DNA from 2 places in the Paenibacillus sp. JNUCC 35 genome. Region 2 is predicted to be linked to the other one. Evidence: a T-box and tRNA genes for the amino acid it is inferred to sense, from the RefSeq annotation. Region 2 holds a T-box; the other holds one or more tRNA genes.
What was found. A T-box is a leader RNA that pairs with one kind of tRNA and senses whether it is charged. The one in region 2 lies ahead of trpS (tryptophan--tRNA ligase), so its partner is inferred to be a tRNA-Trp.

Region 1 (4,391 bases), 2.3 Mb from region 2:
AGTTTGACTGGGGCGGTCGCCTCCTAAAGAGTAACGGAGGCGCCCCAAGGTTCCCTCAGAATGGTTGGAAATCATTCGAAGAGTGCAAAGGCATAAGGGAGCTTGACTGCGAGACATACAGGTCGAGCAGGGACGAAAGTCGGGCTTAGTGATCCGGTGGTACCGCATGGAAGGGCCATCGCTCAACGGATAAAAGCTACCCTGGGGATAACAGGCTTATCTCCCCCAAGAGTCCACATCGACGGGGAGGTTTGGCACCTCGATGTCGGCTCATCGCATCCTGGGGCTGAAGTAGGTCCCAAGGGTTGGGCTGTTCGCCCATTAAAGCGGTACGCGAGCTGGGTTCAGAACGTCGTGAGACAGTTCGGTCCCTATCTGTCGCGGGCGCAGGAAATTTGAGAGGAGCTGTCCTTAGTACGAGAGGACCGGGATGGACGTACCGCTGGTGTACCAGTTGTCTCGCCAGAGGCATAGCTGGGTAGCTATGTACGGAAGGGATAAGCGCTGAAAGCATCTAAGCGTGAAGCCCCCCTCAAGATGAGATTTCCCAATTAGTAAGACCCCTTGAAGACGACGAGGTAGATAGGTTGGAGGTGGAAGCACAGCAATGTGTGGAGCTGACCAATACTAATCGGTCGAGGGCTTGACCACAAGGCTTTTCCGACAGGAAAGGCCGCATCGAAAGCATACGCGACGAGCACACGTTAGTGTCTGACATCGGAAGCATATGCACCACAAGATCTTTGGATGGATCGACTGCACGTTTCGCTGCTAGTTTTCAGGGAGCAACCCTGATAGTTTTATTCCCTGATAGCTCAGTTGGTAGAGCACTCGACTGTTAATCGAGTTGTCACAGGTTCGAGTCCTGTTCGGGGAGCCATATGGAGAGGTGTCCGAGTGGTCGAAGGAGCACGATTGGAAATCGTGTAGGCGAGAAATCGTCTCGAGGGTTCGAATCCCTCTCTCTCCGCCATCTATATATGGCCCGTTGGTCAAGGGGTTAAGACACCTCCCTTTCACGGAGGTAACAGGGGTTCGAATCCCCTACGGGTCACCATCATAATTTTACCTTTGACAAGATTAATAATTATGATTATAATGTAAATCTATGGACGCTTAGCTCAGCTGGGAGAGCATCTGCCTTACAAGCAGAGGGTCGGCGGTTCGATCCCGTCAGCGTCCACCATATAAGTTTTTACTGACGCGGGGTGGAGCAGCCCGGTAGCTCGTCGGGCTCATAACCCGAAGGCCGCAGGTTCAAATCCTGCCCCCGCAATACTTGGAGCTGTGGTGTAGAGGCCTAACATGCCTGCCTGTCACGCAGGAGACCGCGGGTTCGAATCCCGTCAGCTCCGCCATTTTTATCTCTGTATACAAATGGATTTTAAGAACATAATAAGGCTCGGTAGCTCAGTCGGTAGAGCAGAGGACTGAAAATCCTCGTGTCGGCGGTTCGATTCCGTCCCGAGCCACCATTGATAATTACATATGCCGTTGTAGCTCAATTGGTAGAGCAACTGACTTGTAATCAGTAGGTTGGGGGTTCAAGTCCTCTCGACGGCACCATTCCTGGAGGCTTAGCGAAGTGGCCAAACGCAGCAGACTGTAAATCTGTTCTCTTACGAGTTCGGTGGTTCGAATCCATCAGCCTCCACCAGTTTTAGGGGCATAGTTTAAAGGTAGAACAGCGGTCTCCAAAACCGTTAGTGTGGGTTCAATTCCTGCTGCCCCTGCCAATTAGCTTTAAAACCTTATATGGCGGTCGTGGCGAAGTGGTTAACGCATCGGTTTGTGGATCCGACATTCGGGGGTTCAATTCCCCTCGTCCGCCCCACTTAATACTCACTGACAATTGCAAGATGTTGGGGGTTAGCCAAGCGGTAAGGCAACGGACTTTGACTCCGTCATGCATAGGTTCAAATCCTATACCCCCAGTATGATATGCGGAAGTGGCTCAGCGGTAGAGCATCGCCTTGCCAAGGCGAGGGTCGCGGGTTCGATTCCCGTCTTCCGCTCCATTATAATAAGGCGCCATAGCCAAGTGGTAAGGCAGAGCTCTGCAAAAGCTTTACCCCCAGTTCGAGTCTGGGTGGCGCCTCCACCATTCTTTGCCGGAGTGGCGGAATCGGCAGACGCACAGGACTTAAAATCCTGCGGTAGGTGACTACCGTACCAGTTCAAGTCTGGTCTTCGGCACCAAAAGTGCTAAATAAATTTGTGCCCTTAGCTCAGCTGGATAGAGCGTTTGACTACGAATCAAAAGGTCAGGAGTTCGAATCTCTTAGGGCACGCCATACAAGCCGGTGTGGCGGAATGGCAGACGCGACGGACTCAAAATCCGTTTCTCGCAAGGGAGTGGGGGTTCAAGTCCCTTCACCGGCATCATAAAAGCCTGGTTCCAGTTTTACTGGAGTCGGGCTTTTTCCTTTCATAATATAGAATTTATGTAAAGGTTTAAATACAGAAAGAAAAGACAGAGGGCTTTTGTACAGTTATGTACAGTAGGCTCCCTGTCTTTCTTCGTTGTTAAGAATGAAGATGGCTTAAGTAATCCGTAATCGCTTTGTTTACTTGATCCGGATGTTCCCGAACGGTAAGATGAGCGGAATTTTTAATTTCGGTATAGGTTGCATTCGGAATGGAATCGGCCATTTTTTTCATGATCGCCGGGGGTGTGATCGAATCCTTTTCACCACCGATGACAAGGGTAGGGGCTTGTATGGTAGGCAGAAGCTCCGTAGAGTCTTTCCTGAAAGCCATGGCTAAAGATGCGTGGACAAGTCCCAATGGATTCATTCCGTCAATCTGATCTTGTAGTTCGCCGGCTAGTGCGGAGCCTTCTCCTTCGGATAGAAGTTTAGGGATCATGGCTTTTGATGCTGCTTGGGGACCCTGTTCAAGAAGGGAAGCCGCCATTTTCATCCGGTTGATTTGTCCTTCCAGAGGGTCGGCATCCGGGCGTGTATTCGCCAGTATAAGTCCATTGAAACGATCCGGTGCTTTTCGAAGGAGATTAAACGCTACATACCCGCCCATGGAGAAACCGGCAAGAACCGCTTTTTCCACTTGGAGTTGGTCCAGAAGAAGCAGAAGTTCATCTGCCATATGCTCCAGCGTAATCAGGTCCTTGTGAGGCTCTGATTGGCCAAAACCTCTAAGGTCGGGAGCAATGACCCTGTAGTTCGATTCTAACGCCGCAATCTGTTCCTGCCACATCCGATGGTCCAGAGGGAAGCCATGAAGAAGTAAGACGGCCGGACCGCTTCCCCGTTCTTCATAAAAAGTTTTCAAGCCATGGATAGTTGTAAACATAACGCATCTCTCCTTAGTTAGTAGAATTCTTTATATGTATGAAAAAAATGCTGATGCACGCAAGTTGGAACAGTTAAGCAGCTGTTCTAAGTATTGATACTCCTTAAATACAAAAAAGTTTGTTTTAAACAAGGAACATCATTCAGCAAATGGTACGGACTTGGCTTCAGAACGGCCAGAACATGCAAACAGCTTCTTAACAAAAGTTGAGGCCTAATTGCAAGGAATGAGCAGTTGGTTGTATGACAGGCGTCTAGAGTTTATTGCCGGATGGGTGATCCCTACGGAAAGGAAATGTCTTATTGCTATCTTGCTCTTTAATTTCCTCTTTAGTCATCCTTGAGGATAACGACAAATGCTTAGAAGATTTAGTAATAAATTTTAAGCCGCAGAGAGCCTCGGAATGTCTCGAAATTTCTTGTGCATTTGATGTCTTCCGGCGAAGAAATCATACCAAAGAGAAAAAATGGTTCAGTTTTGGTGTTTTAAAAAAAGACTCTGAAGAGTCTTATAATCGGAAAGGTTGTATATGATTCTCATAGTCCGCTTAGTCTGGAAGGCAGGGGAGTTAAAAGGGATCTCCCCCCTAGATCACTTTGTCATATCCCTAAATTATTTCCCCGGAAATTTTTGACATATTACCATGTAATTTAAGAAAATCACGCGAATCATGCAAAAACGCCCATCTAAGATAATACCCGTTTAACGATGGAATGAAACTCCTCGACAAGATATTTTAAAATGAATTTTCTTCATCGTTTTTTAGCCAGGAAGAGCACACGTATAGGTAATAGAAAAGACTTGGTAAGAGAGATAAAACCCTATGCACCATTAAAGCAAAAGCGGTTGTGGGCCAGTGATGGCGGCTGGAATAAGGATAATAAGCCACGCATACGAATTGTTCCGACTTGCTTATAGGCTTCGGCAATGTTTGTGGAAATTTGGGGAGGGGTAATAAAGAGGATAGCGAATAATGTTTAAGACAGATTCGATAACAAACAAGTGTGCTTATAGGAGGAGGATTATCCATGAAACTGCTTACTTTTCTAGGGGAACATGGACCGAGGCTAGGCATCAGA
Region 2 (4,391 bases):
TCGCTCCCGAGCTGTATGTGCGCGAAACCCGCCACATGGAGGGGCTGTACAGGCTCAGCGTCGTGGATTTGCTGGAAAACCGCGACCAGTGGGACCGGATCGCCTTCGGATCTTATCCGGCGGATATCCAAAGAACGTCGCCCAACGATAACGGCGCGGTCGTCGTTCATCCGACGAAGTACGCGGTTCCGTTCCGCAGCATCGTGCCGCAGAACGTAGACGGCCTTCTCGTCGTCGGCCGGAGCGCCAGCTACGACACGCTGGCGCACGGCAGCGCCCGCGTCATCCCCGTCGGCATGGCCGAGGGCGAAGCGGCAGGGACGGCGGCCAAGCTGGCCACGGAGAAGGGCACGACCTTCCGCGCCATGGCGGAATCCAAATCCCTGATCGCCGAGCTGCAGAAGCGGCTGAACGATCAGGGGATGGACCTCAAGCCTTACAAGCTGGACGAAGCGGCGTTTATGAAGCATAAGGCGTATCCCGGCCTGAAAGCGGCAGTGTCTATGGGCATCGCTTACGGCTCTTATGCCAACGCAGGCTTTAAGGATCTGGATAATCCGTCGAACGCGCAGCGGATGGTGAACCAGATGAACAGCGTAAGACGGATGTACGCCGCTTCTTTCCAAGGAGATCCTTCCGCCGCCGTGAAAGGGATGGAGGAGCCTGCGAAGAAAACGCTGACTCTGCAGCAGGCGAGCTACACGATCGCGCAGGCCGCGGGGCTGAAGGTTGAAGCCGCGGAAGCGCAGGCCGCGCTGGAAAACGGCGGGCTGCTCAGCAAAGCGACCCTCGGCATCATCGCCAATAAAGAGAAGTTAAGCGACGGCGATGTGTACATGATGCTCAAAGACGCGGTAGAAAAGCAGGCAGGAGCAAAGTTTTAGAAAACCGAAGACTGTACAGGCGGGAACTGAGCGCTATAAAGGCCAGGTGCATGTGAAGGCCGGGCTTGGGTGTCCCGAAGAGTCCCCCTGCGCAAGAGGTGCTTGCTGAGGACAGGCTTACAGAAAACGAAATGAAGCCGGTCATAAAAAAAATAAATGCCCTGTTCCGTCGGCGGAACAGGGCATTTTTCATTGTTCGGGCTTTAATCGCACATTTATTGCAGATTGATTTTTACCGCTTTGTCCGGCCGGACGTTTTCTTTGTGAAGAAGCTGGAGCTTGGGATCGCCCTTAGGCTGCTCGAACACCAGAGTGCCCGAAACTTTGCCGCCCGGAGCCAGTTCGCCATATTTGAGGCCGGTTTCTCCGGAGAAGGAAGCGAGCACTTTATCGCTGGTCATCCCGCTGCTGTTGGCCATTTCAAAGCTGTACGGGTTGTACGCGAGCTCATTGGTCCCCGAATTTTCGATATTCAGCGTCACCACGACAAATTCGCCGTCCGGCAGGTTGGGCGTTTCGGGACCCTGCTCCGTAAATTTTTCCACTTTGCTTACTTTTATTTTCGCATCGCCGATTTGAACGGTATCTTCTTTGGAGTATTCCTGAGCGAGGGACGCAGCAAAATGCGGCGCTTTGGCGGCGGAAGAACGATCTGCGGCGCCGCCCTGTTTGAGCGGGGATGCTTGCTCCTTATAGTCTCCACATGCGGTCAAGGCCAGACACGAAACGGCGGCAAGCAGGACGAGTTTTGTTTTCAAAAGACTCTCCCCCAATCTGAATATGGTTCGTTAAGACTTATAACCCGCAAACGAAACCTGGTAAACAATTCCGGCGCAAACAGTTGCCTTCCTCACCGCAGCCTGATAAACTGATGAAAAGCAAGCCGAAAGCATACCCGTCACGATGAAGAAGAAGAGTAAGCGTCAGGCAGGACTCCAGAGAGCTGATGGCAGGTGAGAATCAGTGTCAGGCAGGCGCCGAATGGGCTTCCGAGTGCCGGTCCGAACCCCTTTGCGGGCAGTAGGAGCCGGCGGCAGCAGGTCCGGCCGTTATCCTGGGACCCCGTATCGAAAGCGGACCGCTTTCCGTACGTTAGAGCGCGTTTGTCCAGGCAAACGAACAAAGGTGGTACCGCGAAGTGAAACTTCGTCCTTTTTAAGGACGGAGTTTTTTTGTTGTCCGGTTTACGCTCCGGACCTTAATCTTCGAAAACATTTTATTTCACATAAAGGGGGTGATGGCCGTGGAAGACGGTTGGTGGTGGCGTCTGGAAAACAGGACGGACGGAGATTTGAAACAGTTGCGAAAAGGAATTGAAACCGACATTCAAAGGAGAAATGAATATGGAACGGATATTAACGGGAGACCGCGTCACCGGGAAGCTGCACCTCGGCCATTACGTCGGAAGTTTGAAAAAGCGGGTGGAGCTGCAGCATCAGATGGAAACGTTTCTGCTGCTGGCGGATGTGCAGGCGCTGACGACGCATTTTGAGGACCCGGATCTGGTAAGAAAACATCTGCGGCTTGTCGCGCTGGACTACTTGGCGGCCGGAATCGACCCGGAGAAGGCTGTGCTGTGCGTGCAGTCGCTCATTCCGGAAATCGCCGAACTGACAGTGTTTTACTCGATGTTCGTCACAGTCAGCTCGCTGAGGCATAACCCGACGACCAAAAGCGAGGCGGAGCAGCGGGGGTACGACGATTTGTACTACGGCTTCCTCGGTTATCCGGTCAGCCAGGCGGCGGACATCACGTTCTGCAAGGCAACGCTCGTCCCGGTGGGCGACGACCAGATTCCTCATATCGAGCAGACCCGCAAAATCGTCCGGAGATTCAACTCGCTCTACCGGCCGGTGTTCGAAGAGCCCCGGGCGCTGGTCGGCCATACGCCGCGCCTGATCGGTCTGGACGGGAACGGCAAAATGAGCAAGAGCCTGGGCAACGGTATTGAGCTCGATGCCTCTGCGGAAGAGATAAGAGCTAAACTGAAGAAGGCCAAGACGGACCCTTCGAGAATCCGCAAAGACGATCCGGGTCATCCCGGGATTTGCCCGGTCTTCTCCTACCATGAGGCGTTTCTGGCCGGGGATGCCCCGGAAATAAGGGAGAGCTGCGAACGGGGGAGCATAAGCTGCACAGCCTGCAAGGAGAAGCTGGCGGAAGGGCTGAACGCCCTGCTGGAGCCGATGAGGGAGCGCAGGACTTATTACGAGGCGAAGCCTGCCGAAGTGGACGAAATTCTCCAATCCGGCACAGCCAAAGCGCGCGGCATCGGCCGCGAAACGATGCGGGAAGTGCGGGAAGCGATGCGGATTGATTATTTCGGACGCTGACGGGCCAGTGCGGCAGTGTGCCTGTGCTGCACCGCAAGGCTCCATAGGGCCCAGCCATGCCCAAGGGCAGCCCCCAGCCGCGACGCACTTGTGCCGCACGGCAACGCAAAAAAGCCTATCCGTTAAAACCGGATAGGCTTTTTCGCATGCGCAATCATGCGCCGGAAGCTTCCGCTTCTTCCGTCCATGCTTGCGGGTGGTTGTCGCTCAGATACGCCGCCGCTTTCGCGTTGCTTTCGACTTGAGCGACGTTTTTGCAGCCCGGGATGACGGCGCTGACCGCGTCATGCTTCAAGCACCACGCGAGGGCCCACGTCGCCATGTCCATCGCTTCCGGCACTTCGTGCTCGCGGATGCGCTGCACTTCCTCGAGCTTGCGCTGCGTCTCGGCGGGGTCGTGCCGGTGGCGCGTGTCCGTGGCGGCGAAAGTGGCGCCCGGCTTGTACTTGCCGCTGAGATAGCCGCTCGCGAGGGGAACGCGGGCAAGCACGCCGAGGTTCTGCTGCAGGCACGACTGGAACACGCTCTCTTCGGGAGCGCGGTCGAGCCGGTTGTACACGACCTGGATCGCTTCCGAGCCGACCTGCGTGGAGGCGGCTACCTGATGAAGGTTGTCGTTCTTCGCGATCGAAGTGCCGATGTGAAGAATTTTGCCCGCCTGCTTCTGCTTGTCCAGCGCCGTCCAGAGGGCGTCGTTGTCGAACACGGAATCCGTTCCCGAATGGAACTGGTACAAGTTGACATAGTCTACTCCCAGCGCTTTCAGAGAGGCGTCGAGCTGCCCGATCATATCTTCCGCCGAAAAACGCTCGTCGCGTTTAAAGCGGTCATGATAATGATGGCCGAATTTGGTCGCCACGACCCAGCCTTCACGGCCCCGGCGGCTCAAATAGTTGCCGATAAACGATTCCGATAAATGATCGCCGTAGCATTCCGCGGTATCGATAAGGTTGATTCCGAGCTCCTTTGCCTTGTCCAGGACAGCGTCCACTTCGTCCTGCGTAAAGTCCTGTCCCCATTCGCCGCCGAACTGCCATGTGCCGACGCCGATTACGGACACTTTTAATCCCGTCTTGCCGAGTGTGCGGTATTTCATCGTTTCAGCCTCCCGTGTACGTATTTGACCGTGTTGGACCCGGAATCCGTAACGGTATATTCTCTTTCATTTAACGGG

Region 1: it encodes a tRNA-Trp, which carries the amino acid that the T-box ahead of trpS (tryptophan--tRNA ligase) is inferred to sense. The anticodon was not compared.

What each region holds. Positions count from the first base shown of each region.
Region 1 is NZ_CM177771.1:1,275,413-1,279,803, forward strand. Features, by position in the region: rRNA gene AC2TF6_RS05630 (23S ribosomal RNA) at 1-651, shown strand, start outside; tRNA gene AC2TF6_RS05635 (tRNA-Asn) at 805-880, shown strand; tRNA gene AC2TF6_RS05640 (tRNA-Ser) at 884-973, shown strand; tRNA gene AC2TF6_RS05645 (tRNA-Glu) at 983-1,057, shown strand; tRNA gene AC2TF6_RS05650 (tRNA-Val) at 1,111-1,186, shown strand; tRNA gene AC2TF6_RS05655 (tRNA-Met) at 1,203-1,276, shown strand; tRNA gene AC2TF6_RS05660 (tRNA-Asp) at 1,282-1,358, shown strand; tRNA gene AC2TF6_RS05665 (tRNA-Phe) at 1,400-1,475, shown strand; tRNA gene AC2TF6_RS05670 (tRNA-Thr) at 1,491-1,566, shown strand; tRNA gene AC2TF6_RS05675 (tRNA-Tyr) at 1,572-1,657, shown strand; tRNA gene AC2TF6_RS05680 (tRNA-Trp) at 1,663-1,736, shown strand; tRNA gene AC2TF6_RS05685 (tRNA-His) at 1,759-1,834, shown strand; tRNA gene AC2TF6_RS05690 (tRNA-Gln) at 1,864-1,935, shown strand; tRNA gene AC2TF6_RS05695 (tRNA-Gly) at 1,944-2,018, shown strand; tRNA gene AC2TF6_RS05700 (tRNA-Cys) at 2,028-2,101, shown strand; tRNA gene AC2TF6_RS05705 (tRNA-Leu) at 2,111-2,199, shown strand; tRNA gene AC2TF6_RS05710 (tRNA-Arg) at 2,218-2,294, shown strand; tRNA gene AC2TF6_RS05715 (tRNA-Leu) at 2,300-2,382, shown strand; gene AC2TF6_RS05720 (alpha/beta fold hydrolase) at 2,527-3,312, opposite strand; gene AC2TF6_RS05725 (fumarylacetoacetate hydrolase family protein) at 4,341-4,391, shown strand, end outside.
Region 2 is NZ_CM177771.1:5,242,914-5,247,304, reverse strand. Features, by position in the region: gene AC2TF6_RS23705 (FAD-dependent oxidoreductase) at 1-884, shown strand, start outside; gene AC2TF6_RS23700 (DUF4352 domain-containing protein) at 1,100-1,642, opposite strand; T-box leader at 1,779-2,041, shown strand; gene trpS (tryptophan--tRNA ligase) at 2,228-3,217, shown strand; gene AC2TF6_RS23690 (aldo/keto reductase) at 3,372-4,313, opposite strand.